Regions from separate parts of the Neomoorella thermoacetica genome, predicted to be linked through region 2. Evidence: riboswitches for the same ligand, from Rfam matches in the RefSeq annotation. Region 2 holds a riboswitch; each other region holds the start of a gene.
What was found. A riboswitch is a leader RNA that binds a small molecule or an ion and turns the genes downstream of it on or off. The one in region 2 is predicted to bind cobalamin.
Positions count from the first base shown of each region.

Region 1: another riboswitch for cobalamin. It lies ahead of cobK (precorrin-6A reductase); the one in region 2 lies ahead of MOTHE_RS06985 (ribonucleoside triphosphate reductase).
Region 3: another riboswitch for cobalamin. It lies ahead of cobU (bifunctional adenosylcobinamide kinase/adenosylcobinamide-phosphate guanylyltransferase); the one in region 2 lies ahead of MOTHE_RS06985 (ribonucleoside triphosphate reductase).
Region 4: another riboswitch for cobalamin. It lies ahead of thiC (phosphomethylpyrimidine synthase ThiC); the one in region 2 lies ahead of MOTHE_RS06985 (ribonucleoside triphosphate reductase).

Region 1 covers NZ_CP012369.1:1,153,817-1,157,489, forward strand. Annotated here, with positions in the region: gene MOTHE_RS05805 (energy-coupling factor ABC transporter permease) at 139-918, opposite strand; gene cobK (precorrin-6A reductase) at 933-1,718, opposite strand; cobalamin riboswitch at 2,070-2,317, opposite strand; gene MOTHE_RS05815 (5'-deoxyadenosine deaminase) at 2,387-3,673, opposite strand, start outside.
Region 2 covers NZ_CP012369.1:1,387,001-1,390,673, forward strand. Annotated here, with positions in the region: gene MOTHE_RS06985 (ribonucleoside triphosphate reductase) at 1-1,911, opposite strand, end outside; cobalamin riboswitch at 2,017-2,271, opposite strand; gene MOTHE_RS14260 (MerR family transcriptional regulator) at 2,366-2,749, opposite strand; gene MOTHE_RS06995 ((Fe-S)-binding protein) at 3,228-3,673, shown strand, end outside.
Region 3 covers NZ_CP012369.1:1,008,649-1,012,321, reverse strand. Annotated here, with positions in the region: gene cbiD (cobalt-precorrin-5B (C(1))-methyltransferase CbiD) at 1-100, opposite strand, end outside; gene cobU (bifunctional adenosylcobinamide kinase/adenosylcobinamide-phosphate guanylyltransferase) at 221-808, opposite strand; cobalamin riboswitch at 936-1,112, opposite strand; gene MOTHE_RS05070 (hypothetical protein) at 1,150-1,410, opposite strand; gene MOTHE_RS05065 (PHP domain-containing protein) at 1,463-2,305, opposite strand; gene MOTHE_RS05060 (stage V sporulation protein S) at 2,383-2,652, opposite strand; gene MOTHE_RS05055 (TIGR00282 family metallophosphoesterase) at 2,766-3,551, opposite strand; gene MOTHE_RS05050 (hypothetical protein) at 3,612-3,673, opposite strand, start outside.
Region 4 covers NZ_CP012369.1:1,661,315-1,664,987, forward strand. Annotated here, with positions in the region: gene bzaB (B12 lower ligand biosynthesis ThiC-like protein BzaB) at 1-759, opposite strand, end outside; gene thiC (phosphomethylpyrimidine synthase ThiC) at 772-2,070, opposite strand; cobalamin riboswitch at 2,316-2,485, opposite strand; gene MOTHE_RS08380 (hypothetical protein) at 2,628-2,807, opposite strand; gene MOTHE_RS08385 (IS1634 family transposase) at 3,522-3,673, shown strand, end outside.

The DNA of each region.
Region 1 (3,673 bases), 230 kb from region 2:
CAAACTTCGCGCTTAGCCTTGCTCGGCGGCGGGGGTGGCTTGATTTTTATCGTGATGGGGGCGCCAGCCCCCATGAGTGGCTCCACTGAACAACTGCCATATTTGAAGTGTTGCGATAGGGACGTTCCGGGCGTTCTTTTACCGGCTGTACTGCCGGCTGGGGCCACCTTCAGCCGCCGTCTTCCCCGGCATGATTGACAGCTCCTCCAGGTCGTTTTTGTTATAGGTGGCCAGAAGGTTAAAGACGATGACCGTTAAAAAGCCCTCACTGATGGCCAGAGGTAGTTGGGTAACGGCAAAGATGCCCATGAATTTGAGCATGGAAGCTACCACTCCCCCGGCCTGGGCCGGGAAAGCCAGGGCGAGCTGGAGGGAGGTGGTGACATAGGTCATCAAATCACCCAGGGTGGCAGCCAGGAAGACGGCCAGGGGCATTGACCCTTTGAGCTTTCTTACCAGGCGGTAAAGGCCGTAGGCCACAAAGGGACCGACGACGGCCATGGAAAAGGTGTTGGCGCCCAGGGTACTAAGACCCCCGTGGGCCAGTAACAGGGCCTGGAAGAGGAGAACAATGCCCCCCAGGATGCTCATGGCTGCCGGGCCGAAGAGAACGGCCCCCAGGCCGATGCCGGTAGGATGGGAACAGCTCCCGGTCACTGAAGGGAGTTTCAAGGCCGAGAGGACAAAGGTATAGGCGCCGGCCAGGCCCAGGAGCATTTTCAGGCCGGGGTTACTTTTAACGGTATGCCGGATGGAGCGCAGGCCCCAGATCCAGAAGGGCAGGACGACGATAAACCAAAAGGCGGCCCAATTGAAAGGCAGGAAGCCTTCGGCGATATGCATGGCAAAGGCCGGCCGGGCCAGCGCGGCCATAGCCAGGAGAAGATACAGTGTTAACCAGGTTGTACGGCGGAACATCGTATGTACCCCCTTCACGTCTCATTTCCCACATCTAATTGCGGAGGCGCTATCTTTTGCAGCAGGGCGACGGCTTCAGAAACTGTATAGACAGGGTAACGGTACTGAATGGCAGGCCGCTTGATTACTACTACCGGTATTTTTAGCGCCAGGGCGGCGGCGATTTTGGCCTCGGTGCCGCCAGCCGGGCCGGCATCGCGGGTGACGACGACGCCAGCCTTGCAGGCTTTAAACATGGCTTTATTTATTTCTTTGGAGAAAGGCCCCTGCATGGCGATAATGTCGCGGGGCGTCAAGCCCAAGTCCTGGCATTTTTTAATTACCTGGTGTTCAGGTAATACCCGGACCACGATTCGCTTGCCTTTTAGCAGCGGGTTTTTGACGAAAACTTCCAGGTTATTGGTACCGGTTGTTAAAAAAATGGTCTCTCCCAGCCGTGCGGCTGTTCGAGCGGCTTCGTCCCAGGTGGCCACCTGATAGATGAGATTGTCATCCGGCAGCCTTGTCTCGGCACGTAAAAAACGCAGGTAATATATCTGTTGTTGCCGGCACCAGGCTTCCAGGGTCCGGGATATATGGTTGGGATAAGGTAGGGTGGCATCAATGACTGCTTCCAACTGCCTGTTACTCTCCAGGGCAGCTAGATTATCCTCCGTAAAAGGACCTGTTAATATTGCTACCGCCCCATCCTGCCGGGCCAGCTGCTCTCCGTAGGTACTGTCAGCCCAGGTTACAATTTGATAACCGGCCTCCCGGAGGCTGCGGGTTAACTGCCTTCCCTCCCCGGTACTCCCTACCACCAAAATCAAGAGGCCATGCCCTCCTTGCGAAAACTAAAATCCCCGGCAATAATGCCGGGGAGCGAATGGTGCTGCCGTCAAACAGGCATGCCTCAATACACCACCTCCCCGGGTTAATCCCCTGGTGGAATTCAGACAGGCTAGCCTGTTGGCCGGGCATCATCGGTGGCTGCAAGTCCCCGCTTCCAGGCGGCGTTTTGCTCCACCTCTCCCCTGCCGGCGGCTGAATTTAAGCCCGGTCTACTCGAGACCGCGCACCCACTCTGTATGCAATTTAAAAACCCCCTGCTCCTACCTAAAGCAGAGGGTTTGCTTGCCATGATTCTGGCCAACCACCCCCTATCCGACGTAGGGGTAAAGGTTTCCCAGGCAACCGGTATCCTGACTCGGGCTCACAGCTACCGCACCGCCTTCCCAGTCCAGCACTCAACCCCTTTAGCTAAACCGTCCCGGCTAACTTCTGAACGAAGTTAACCCGTAACGGCAGGATTTTGCTGAGTGTGGGCCAGTGGCTTATGGTGCCTGCTCCCCCTCACAGTGGCGGGACCGTGTCAGATTTGCACTGACTTCCCGTATTTGCCTGGAACATATTCATTTTAAGGCTATTTTATCATAACCTGGGTAGGATGTCCAGGGGTACTAATTCAGATTATATGTGTATTAAAAAGCTAAGCCAGCCCGGCTCTGTGGGCGACACGCTGGATGGCCTGGTTGGCCTTCCGCCGGACTTCATCGACATCTATGGTCTTCAGTTCGCCCTTCTCCATGACGATTTTGCCGTCGACCATGGTCAGGGTGACGTCCGACCCTTTAGCCTGGTAGACCAGCTGGGTGTAGACGTTAACGCCGTCTTCTGGCTGGGTATGGAGGCCATCCACGGAGACCAGGGCCAGGTCAGCCTTCTTCCCCACTTCCAGGCTGCCGATTTCCTTTTCCATTCCCATGGCTCGGGCCCCACCCAGGGTGGCCATTTCAAAGATTACAGACGCCGGCATGGACGTAGGGCCGTGGACAGGCTTTTGAATTAGCGCCGCCAGCCGCATTTCCATGAAAGCGTCCAGGTTGTTATTGCAGGGCGCGCCATCGGCGGCCAGGGAAACCACCGTCCCCCGGCTCAAAAGATCCGGTACGGGGCAGATACCGGAAGCCATCTTTAAGTTAGAGGAAGGGCAATGAACCACCTTGGTACCAGTGCGAGCCAGAATATCTTTCTCTTCTTCATCGAGCCAGATGCAGTGGACAAGGATGAGGCCGGGGCCGGTGAGGCCGATATCGTCAAGATAGAGGACGTTACGCCGGTGGTGGAGCTTTTCCACCAGGGCGCATTCACCCAAGTTTTCCGAGGCGTGGGTATGGATTTTAACACCGTACTTGCGGGCGAGATCCCGGACCTTTAATAATAATTCCTCGGTACAGGAGACCACAAAGCGGGGCTCGAAGGCGTACTGGATGCGGCCGTTATCGTGCCCGTGCCACTTCTCAAGCAATTGGACGCTCTCCTGCAGGGATGCCTCCGTGGTTTCCCTGAGGGTCTCCGGAACGTCTTCGCCAAAATCCATCATCACTTTGCCGGTGATGGCTCGGATGCCGCTTTGGGCGATGGCCTCGATGGCTGCCTCTGTATGGTGGACGGTTTCCATATCCACGATGGTAGTGGTCCCGCTCAGGAAGAGTTCACCTATGCCGAGGAGGGCGGAGTAATAAAGGGACTCGGGATCGTGGGCACCCTCCAGGGGCCAGATACGCAGGCGCAACCAGTCCAGGAGTTCCAGGTCGTCGGCGCGGCCGCGGAAGAGGGTCTGACAGAGGTGGATATGGGGCTGGACGAGGCCGGGGATGACTAACTGGCCCTTAGCCTCGATGATCCGGTCGGCGGTGGCCGGCGTCTGGCCGATGGCGGCAATGCGATCGTCTTCAATATAGATGTTTCCCTGATACACCTCCCGCTGGGGGTT
Region 2 (3,673 bases):
GAAGGTAGGCGTAATAGTGAAATAGGGCAGGCGGAAATTATGCATCACTGTCTGCAGAAAACGTCGGCAGGTTACCGTATCCGTCACCCTTTCCCCCAGGTAGGCGTGAAAGACCGTACCCCCGGTATATTTTAGTTGCAACTCGTCCTGGTGCTCCAAGGCGGTAAACACATCGTCAGTGTAGCCGACCGGCAAATGGGTGGAATTGGTGTAATACGGTTCGTTTGTCCCGGAGGTGATAATATCAGGATAAAGACGCCTGTCCAGTCGGGCCAGGCGGTAAGAGGTACCTTCCGCCGGGGTGGCCTCCAGATTGAAGAGCTGGCCGGTTTCCGCCTGGTAGGTGGCCAGGACAGAACGCATAAAGTCCAGGATTTCTAAAGCCAGGCCCCTCCCATCGCGGGTCTCGATACCTTTCTTCATGAAGTTCAAGAGGGCCTCGTGCATGCCCACGATACCAATGGTATTAAAATGGTTCTCCCAGTACCTACCGAAACGCTCCTTAACCTGCCGCAGGTAGAATCGGGAGTAAGGATAAAGCCCCTGCTCCGTCAGCTTCTCCAGGATGTTGCGCTTGAGGAGCAGGCTCTCTTTGGCCAGGTCCATTTTCGCTTTTAAACTGGTGAAGAACTCTTCTTTCGATGAACTCACGTAACCCAGCCTGGGCAAATTAATGGTTACTACGCCGATAGAGCCCGTAAGGGGATTGGCGCCGAAAAGACCGCCGCCGCGTTTCTTCAGTTCCCGGTTATCCAGGCGCAGGCGGCAGCACATGCTGCGTACGTCTTCGGGCTTTAAATCGGAGTTGATAAAGTTGGCAAAGTAGGGGATGCCGTATTTGGCCGTCATGGCCATGATCCTGTCTGCCACCGGGCTTTCCCAGGGAAAATCAGGCGTGATGTTGTACGTGGGTATAGGGAAGGTAAAAATGCGGCCCCGGGCGTCCCCCTCCATCATCACCTCGCAAAAGGCTATATTCAGCCAGTCCATCTCTTGCTGGAAGTCGCCGTAGCATTCCTTACGCCGCTCGCCGCCGATGATCACCGGCTCGCCGGCTAAAACCTGCGGTACGACCACATCCATGGTCAGGTTGACAAAGGGCGTCTGGAAACCCACCCTGGTGGGCACATTGAGATTAAAGATAAACTCCTGCAGGGCCTGCTTGACTTCCCGGTAGTCCAGGCCGTCGTAACGGATAAAGGGAGCGAGGTAAGTATCGAAACTGGAAAAGGCCTGGGCACCAGCTGCTTCTCCCTGCAAGGTATAAAAGAAATTGGCTATCTGCCCCAGGGCCGTCCGGAAATGCCTGGGCGGCGCGCTTTCCACCTTCTGCCCCACGCCGGCAAAGCCGCTTTCCAGTAAATCGGCCAGGTCCCAGCCACAGCAATAGGGCGCCAGCAACCCTAGATCGTGGATATGAATATCGCCCCTTTCATGGGCCTCGCGGATAGCCGGCGGGTAGACCTTTTCCAGCCAGTACCTGGAACTGACGGCGGCAATGATATGGTTGTTGAGGCCCTGGAGGGAATAATTCATGTTGCTGTTCTCATTAATCCGCCAGTCCTGACCGTCAAGGTAGCCCTGGACCATTTCCTGCACGTTGACCAGGAGGTGGCGAAAATCCCGCCATTCCGCATGTTGTTGCCGGTAAAGGATATAAGCCTTGGCCGTCCGGGCATGGCCGTTCTCAATCAATACTTTTTCCACCAGGTCCTGTACGTCTTCGACGGTAGGCAGCCTGTCGACAAATTTTTCCGCCAGAAGGGCCGTCACCTGGTTGGCCAGTTGGCTGGCCTGGCGCCGGTCCTGGCCCCCGACAGCCTGGGCCGCTTTGTAAATAGCATTGATAATCCTTTCCTCGTCAAAGTCCACTACCCGGCCGTCGCGCTTGATGATTTTCTTCGGTATCATGATTAAACTTAATCTCCCTTCACCTATGAAAATGAAAAACCCCAACCACGCCTGCGTAGCTGGGGTAAATCCTCCCTTACCTCACCTTCACCATGGCCGTGGTTTTACGGTGCAATCCCACGGGCAGGTCTCCTGGCTCGGGTTCAACGCTCCCTGCTGCCTTCCCAGTCCGGCACTCAAGCTCCTATCTACCCTACTCAGGCTACTTCTTATTAAAACTATTAAGATATTAACCCGTAGGGGGAAAAATCTTGCTGAGTGCTGGACCAGTGGCTCCTTTAGCAGGTGCTCCCCCTCACAGTGGCGGCACCGCACCGGATTCCCACCGGCTTCCCTGGCACCCGTTGGAATGTTTTTCTGGTAATACACTGTTCGACAAAGATGCAGCAAATTCCTGCCCGACCGCGTGTTCACTTCATACCCGCCTACGCTTCCCCTGTGTTCAGGGGCGGTTCTACTTCTTTTCTTGCTTTTTATAAGGACATTTACTGCAAAGGGAGGGGTCTTCGAAGGAAATCAGGCAGTAAGTCCCTTCTTCCTTCCAGCAAGGCTTGGCACAGCCTATACGCTCAGTTTTATGGGAACAGGACGGGCAGTCTTCTAATAACCAGCAAGGATAAAATGCCAGGTAGTGTTTCAAAGAGTTTAAATTAAAGCCCTTATCTATAAGCCTTTTAATAAAACGCAAGCGCTTCAAGTCATTATTGGAGTATAGACGCCGCCCGTTCTTCCGGGCGGGTTGTATGAGCTTATGCCTCTCCCAAACCCGCAGGGTGCCCGGCTGGATGCCAAGTAGCTCAGCCACAACGCTTATTGGGTACAGCATTTGTTCGGTCATAGATAGTCGCCTCGCCTGGCAATCGGGTTATAAATTTAATTGCAGCTCTATTTTACGTTAACCTGTTATTTTAAATCAAGGTTTTCCTGTTTCGTTTCCTAAAAGCATCTTTTATGTTCAATACAAGGTTTTTTATAATTTTTTTTGTAAGTTTATTGACATCGTTATTAACAGGAAATATGATATAAGTAAAAATAAGATTAACCGGGACGAAAAAATTAATGTTTCCCATCGGTATGGTTATCCAGGTGTTAGATATCTCTGCGAACCACCTGCGGCGCTGGGAACAAAAAAACAGCAAGCGTTGTAATCTTTCCACCCTTCCAGCCTATCTCGCCTTTTACCCCTGGTGGCAGGATGTTCGAGGCCGTTCAGGAAGCTCCGTAGAAACAGCGACTACAGCCACGCGCCCCTGCTGGCAGAGAAGAAACATGTACTGCCAAGGCAATGATGGATAAACTTCAGGAGGAATCTTTAAATGCCTTTTTCACCCGCCATTGAAGAGAGTCTTTTTCCACCCCTTTATCAAAATTTACATGAAAAAATAACCGGTGCCCTGGGAGAAGCTACCCTACGATCTTGCCTTACCTGCGGCGTCTGCAGCGGCGGCTGTCCCACCGGCGATATAGGCGCACCTGTTGATCCCCGTAAAATCGTCCGCCTGCTCCTATGGGGGATGGAGGACAAAGTCCTGGCATCGGACATGATCTGGCTCTGCACCATGTGTGGCCGCTGTACGGTTTACTGCCCGGTAGGTGTGAATATGGGCGACCTGGTCCGGGCCCTGCGCAGCCACCTGGCGGAGGAAGGCCGGGTCCCCGAAAATTTACAAAAAGTTGTTGATCTAGCAGTTACTTCTGGTAATAATATGGGGATCAGCCGGGAGGATTATCTCGATACCCTGGACTGGATGCAAGAAGAACT
Region 3 (3,673 bases), 380 kb from region 2:
CTTGGACCTCTTCCCCTCGCCACAGGGCCAGGGCTGCTGCCTTGGCTGCCCCTGCAGCGCAGGTCCCCGTGGTATAACCCCGACGTAATTTTTGGACCACTGCTTTTTCCTCCGAAAATAGCTCGCTTCAGAAAAATGTCGGCAAGTGTAGTTTTCTCTGGAAGCCACAGGTCGGTGGCAGGATGAGACGCTTTTAGGGCTCGCCCTGTAACCCCAAGGTTTACCACGCAGTTACAGCTTGTTCCCCACCTTTAAGGACTACAGGCAGCCCTGCCACCACCAGGTATACCCTGTCCGCCTGGCGGGCTAATTCCTGGTTAGCCAGGCCCAGGAGATCGCGAAACAGCCGTCCCAGGGGATAGGGTGGCACCAGGCCCAGACCTACTTCTTCAGTAACTACAATTACCCTGGCCCTGACCTGGTAGGCTGTAGTTGCCAGTTCCCTGAATCTGGAGGTAATCCTTGCTATCAACTCTTCCCTTTGTTCCCGGTTTTTTTCAGCCTCGTAATGGTAATTGTTCAAGAGATTACTGAGCCACATTCCCAGGCTATCAAGGAGCAGGGTGTCAGCCTGCCGGCCTTCCTGTCTTATGGTCTCGATGACTTCCAGGGGGGTTTCTATCGTCCGCCAGCTGGCTGGCCGCCGGTTTCGATGGAGGTCTACCCGGGCGGCCATTTCTTCATCATTAATCATGGCCGTTGCCAGATAAACCACTTGGCCACCTGCTTCCCCGGCCAGTTTCTCGGCCAGGCTACTCTTGCCGCTCCGGCTTCCCCCGGTCACCATAATTAGCGGCCCGCGTTCCATATAATACTCTCCCCACGTTAGAATACATGGTTTCCCCCGGCGGCATGGGAGGTTTATAAAGAACAAACTCCAGCCTCGCGACCATGGCTGGAGTAAGAACCTTAAGTTTATATTTCGCCCCTTTACGCGAGGGTTGAACCAACAGGCAGGTTTCCTGGCTCCCGGCTCATTACTTTTCCTCGCCTTCCCAGTAGATCACCAGTGGCCTCTGAGGAAAAACTCCCCGGTTACAGTGGCGCGACCGCTCAGGATTTACACCTGATTCCCTTTTAACCCTGCAGGCACCTGTTGTTTATTAAATTTGCTTATAGTATAAACCACCACCTGGCCCAGGTCAAGTCCTATGATACAATATCCCCCCGGAGTTTACAGTTAAGGAATACCAACTCTCTATTTTTTTGCCAGATGACCCGGGCGTAACGGCGGTTACGAGCCCGGAGTTGCTCTTTTTCCTGGCGCAGGCGGTTTACCAGCTCCCATTTTTCGTTTTCACTTTTTTCCACCAGGCGCATCAGGACACGCCGGCTGATCCGCAGTTGTTCAACTCTGTTCTCCAGCTCTTGAATACGCTGGTAAAGGGCTACCTGGCTATCTCCAGCCAACGGGCCCACCCCCTTTTATTTCTTGCTAAAGTATATGACCAAAAACTAATCCTTAGTCGCCCGCATCCCTGATCCTTTGCCACCTCTCCTTGAGCCGTACCAGTTCCGGAGCTCCGATGGTGCAGGAACCCAGATCAGCATGGCTGTCTCCCGACCGGCCATGGAAATCGGAACCACCAGTCACTACCAAATCGTACCTGGAGGCTAGTTTCAGGTAACGCTCCCTGGTGACAGGATCATGGTGGGGGTAATAAACCTCCAGGCCCTGGAGCCCGGAGTTTACCAACGCGGGAATAATGTCATCGGCCTGGCTCAGCCCGGGGTGGGCCAGAACAGGTACCCCACCTGCCTCCAGAATTACCTTCACAGCCACAGAGGGCGGAATTTTAGCCCGTGGTACATAGGCCGGTCGACCCCTATCCAGGAGGGCTTTAAAGGCGGCATCAATGGAGGGCAGATATCCCTTCTGGACCAGTGCCGCCGCTATATGGGGACGGCCTGTAGTCTCACCCTTGGCTTCCCTCGCGACGTCAGCCATGGTCAGGTTATAACCCAGATCCCTGAGCCTGGCTACGATCTTCAGATTGCGCCGCTGGCGAGCCTGGCGCATGGTTTCCAGAAAAGCCATGAGTTCTCCCTGCTCCCAGTCCAGGCCATAACCTAGAAGGTGAATCTCCCGCCCCTCCCATTCGGTACTCAATTCTATCCCGGGAATAACCTTTAAGCCCACTTCACGGCCGGCAGCCAGGGCTTCAGCAAGGCCAGAAACGGTATCATGGTCGGTAATGCCCAGGGCCGTCAGTCCCCTTTCCCGGGCCAGCCTTACCATCTTGGCCGGGCATAGCTGTCCGTCAGAAGCTGTAGTATGGGTATGTAAATCGGCGCTTACGACCATATTTCTATCCCCAAGTATATTCTTTGCTATATATTATAACCTGAAGCCTGCTCCCTCACGGTAAGCAGGCTTCAAATTTACTGGGTTTTCCGCGGTTCGACGATTAGTTTCATGGCCGTACGTTCCTGGCCTTCAATCTGAATATCGGCAAAGGCAGGGATGCAGACAATATCCAGTCCGTTGGGAGAAACAAACCCCCTGGCAATGGCCACGGCTTTTATGGCCTGATTCAGGGCAGCGGCGCCGACAGCCTGGATTTCTACCCCGCCCTTTTCACGCAATACCCCCGCCAGGGCCCCGGCAACCGAATTCGGATTGGACCGGGCTGCTACCTTCAGGACCTCCATGGGCTATTCCCCCTCACCATAGACCTTCAAATACTATTTCGCCACAGGTGGTGAAACTCCTCTTAAAAAGCATACAATTCTTTTAAGTTTTAATTTCCTCATGAGGATCCCTTTCAAGGATTACAATAATGCTGTACCCGCTGGATCCCGGCAGCCCGGCCCGTGGAGGGATCAATATCCAGGATTACCCCTTCCAGCTGGATTACTCCCCCGGCTATTTCAAAGCGGGCCGGTAACTGGGTCAAAAACTTATGCACTATGATCTCTGTTTTTACCCCCAGGACGGAATCCCGGGGTCCGGTCATCCCGACATCAGTAATATAGGCCGTTCCCCCGGGCAAGACCCGTGCATCGGCAGTTTGGATATGGGTATGGGTCCCGACAACGGCACTAACCAGGCCGTCTAAATGCCACCCGAGGGCCACCTTTTCCGAAGTGGCTTCAGCATGAAAATCTACTATGATGACCCTGGTCTCGGCACGGAGCTCTTCGGCCAGCTGCTTGCCGAGACGGAAGGGACATTCCAGTGGTGGGAGAAAAACCCGGCCGGATAAATTGATTACCCCTACCTTTAAACCTTCCTTCACCTCAAACAGGTTATAACCCCGCCCGGGGGTCCCTGGCGGATAATTGGCCGGCCGGATAATGCGCTCTTCCTCTTCCAGCAAAGTTAGAGCTTCCCTTTTATCCCAAACGTGGTTTCCCATGGTAAGGATATCGATGCCGCTGGCAAAAAGTTCACCGGCGGTATCTGGTGTAATGCCATTCCCTCCGGCAGCATTTTCACCGTTGGCTATCACCAGATCAGGCCGGTGTTCCTGGAGCAAGGCCGGCAAGACTTCCCGTACCGCTTTCCGGCCCGGCCGTCCTACCACGTCGCCGATCATCAGGATTCGCAAAAGAATTCCCCTTAGCTTTCTTTAGTCGTTCCTAATCTTAATCTTATTATTAGCCTTTCCCTACTTGTTAAACACCATGACCCTGCCTTCTTCCCGGAAGGCAATCAATTGCCTTTCCGAGA
Region 4 (3,673 bases), 270 kb from region 2:
CCTGACCAGTTCCCCGGCCACGATCATTCCCTGCAGTTGGGCCCCGTCCAGGGAGTCGGCTGTAGAACCCGGACGAATGGCGTCGCCGAGGCTGAGGGTGACATCGTACTTCAGCAAGATTTCGAGCAACCTGTCGAACTGCTCATAAAGGGGATTCTCTTTCTGGTTGTGCAGCATCCAGCCGGTGAGGAAGGCCCCACCGCGGCTGACAATGTCGGTCACCCTGCCGCTAGCCTGAAGCCTTTCGAGGATCTCGAAATTCAGGGCGCTGTGAATGGCCATGAAATCTATCCCGTCCCTTGCCTGTTTTTCCACGGCCGCAAACATGTCGTCCGGCGTCATCGCTACAATACTGCCCCGCTTTTCAATGGCTTCGATGGCTGCCTGATAAATGGGCACGCTGCCTACCGGAACCCTGGCGTGGGCAAGGGTGAGCCGCCGCATCTCATCGATATCCCCGCCGGTGCTTAAATCCATAAAGGAATCACACCCTGCCGCCTCGGCCGCAGCGATCTTCCGCATCTCCATTTGCCGGTCATCCCGGTCGCTGGAGGTCCCGATCAGGGCATTCACCTTGATACGTAAACCCCTCCCGATACCGCAGGGTTTAAGGACCTTCCGGTTGGTATTCCGGGGGATTACAATAGTCCCCTCCGCCACCCCTGCCCGGACAAATTCCACATCCACCTTTTCATCTGCCGCCACTTTTTCCATTTCCGGAGTAATTTTTCCAGCACGGGCATCTAAAACCTGGCTCATTTATCCTACCCCCTAACATGTATGTCTGGCTGTGCCCAGGTATCTGGATACGATTTCCATGGCGCAGTATTTACCGCACATGGCACATCCCGCCGCCGCGGCGTCGCTTCTTTCTTCTCTCAGCCTTCCCGCCCGTTCGGGGTCTATGGCGAGAGCAATCTGCCGCTTCCAGTCCAGTTCTTTTCTCGCCCGGGAAAGCTCCCGATCCCATTCCCGGGCACAGGTAAGGCCGTTGGCCAGGTCGGCGGCATGGGCGGCAATGCGAGCGGCAATCACTCCCTCCCGGACCTGGTCAATATCCGGAATCCCCACATGTTCGGCGGCAGTTACATAACAGAGAAACTCCGCACCCGCCCAGGCGCTCAAGGCACCCCCGATAGCAGCATTGATATGGTCATAACCGATTGCGATATCTGTTACCAGGGGGCCGAAGACAAAATACGGCGCCCCGTGGCAGAGACTTTTTTCCAGGACAACCGTCGCCTTTAGTTGCTGCAAGGGTACATGACCCGGCCCTTTTACCATCACCTGTACACCGGCTTCCCTCGCCCGCCTGACCAGCTCTCCCAAAACAACCAGCTCTTCCACCTGGGGGCCATCCAGGGAATCGGCCAGGCATCCCGGTCGCATGCCGTCGGCAAAGCTGATGGTAACATCGTACTTCCGGGCAATCGCAAGAACCCGGTCAAAGTGTTCATAAAGGGGGTTTTCCCTCCGGTTCGCCAGCATCCACCCGATCAGGTGGGAACCCCCGTAGCTTACCAGAGGATCGATCCGGCCCTCGTTTCTGGCGCGTTCTACAATATTCATAGTAGTCCCGCAGTGCAGGGCCAGAAAGTCTACCCCGGCGGCCGCGTGGCGTTCAATTACATCAAACAAGTCTTCATCTCTCATGTTAACGGAAGAACCGTATTTTCTGCCGGCTTCGGCCATGGCCTGGTAAAGGGGCAAGGTACCGACGGGCTTGGGGGAAACGGCCAGCGTTTCCGCAAGCATGGCCTCGATGTCCCCGCTGACGCTCAGATCCATGATGGCGTCCGTTCCCGCTTCCACGGCGGCTTTAATCTTGGCAACCTCCACATCAATACCGCCCGTCTCTCCGTACAAACCGACGCTGGCGCTGACCTTTGTCCTCAGCCCTTTACCGACACCAACTGGAGTGACGTTCTGCCGGCGGGCATTGCGCAGGATGACTATCGTCCCATCAGCCACACCCTGCCTCACGAATTCCGGAGTTACACCCTCCTGAACGGCCACCTGCTCCATTTCGGGGGTAATCAAGCCGGCCCGGGCGCTTTCTATCAGGTTCAACTATTCTCCCTCCCACTGTATTTTTGCAACTCCAACAGCGGTTTACGCCGCAATGTTTGCCTTCTTCACAGTATTTTTTCGCTTTCTTGATGACCGGGTAAAACCCTGCAATGACAGCCATGCACAAGGAACCTATGCCATAAATCATCCTCTCCCTTTGTTTGATTGATAAAAAATAAAGTCCACGCCATATCTCAGCGTGGACTTTACCATCATCCATGCTTACGCCCGCCCCTTCCGCGAGGGCGGCATAAACTTTTCAGGCAGGTCTCCTGACTCGGATCATCACACCTTTGCCCCTTCCCCCATTAAGGAGTGGTCTGGCAAGTGCTCACCTTCACAGTGGCGGGTCCGTCCGGGATTCGCACCCGGTTCCCTATTCTCCCTTGCGGGCACCTGAAAAGTAACCATATGCAACTTTCTATTCTAAAATTATAATTGTTCGCCTGTTTTCTGTAAAGGCCCTTTGTAAAATATGTGTCACCGGACAGTGATATTGTCACCCTGTAAGCGGACTGAGAAAATGTCACTGTGATAGGAGAAATGTTCAAACTCCTCTATGGTCGATGGTCACCTATGCCGACCCGCAACTCTACCCGCCGGTTTTCCTTTTCGGTCTCCCTGGCATGTTCTTCTTGCAGTGACCGGACCAGGTTGGTTTCACCCTTTAATGCCCCGTACAAACGCACGAAGGGCTTTTCCTTCAGGGGGACTAATACCAGCTTTCCCTCGGCCACCCGCACCTCAAACTTGTCCCCTTGCTTGATGGTATGTTATTTCCGGATTTCAGCAGGGATAATTAGCTGCCCTTTTGAAGATATCGTCACTACCGGCACTGCCTTACTCCCACCTTAAGTTAATAGAAGTAAGTCCAAGGAGAATTAACGTATACGATAGCCCCTCTGCATCTTTAAATCTCATAAATAGGGCCATGTTAGTTATTATAACCATAATCAAATGATTACTTCGCTACCGTTTTAAAACCCAACCCACACGAGCAAAAGCCTGTAAAGCCTCTTTGACGGAGTTATAGCATTGAAGGACATTTGTTAAGCTAAAGGAGAGAGACTATAGGTGGGATGTAAGGTCTTTCGACGTTTTGCTATGAATGTGACGGCACTCGGCTTTCTCCGGTAAGATAGAGACCCAGGGTGGCCAAGAACGAAATTCCTGGGCCCTGCAGATATCTGCAGATTTCCCGGACTTTAGGCGTGGGGGGTGGTGGAACAATTATTTGCAATCGAGCTTTTTAATGAGATTAGCAGGATTTCCCGTGGGAAGAAAGAAATATCAACTGCGTATTATAAAACCCATATTCCGCACCCAGTGAGGAACCCAAAAATAATTTTTATAGGGTGCAGAAAGAAATAAAAGTAGAGAGAATCTTCTAACCAGGAATTTCTAATTCAGTGTCGAATCATTCCTCTAAGAGAATTCTGGAGGAATGTTCGATGCCTGTAGCCATGGATAATATGCGCTTCTTCCGGGCCGGTCCCGCAGCCCTTATCTCCAGGTTATGTGACGTCCTGAAGATAGCAGAAATCATAGATGCCGTAGTTGACTGGGACCCGGCCCAGTGCCATCTTTCCCCGGGAAATCGGGT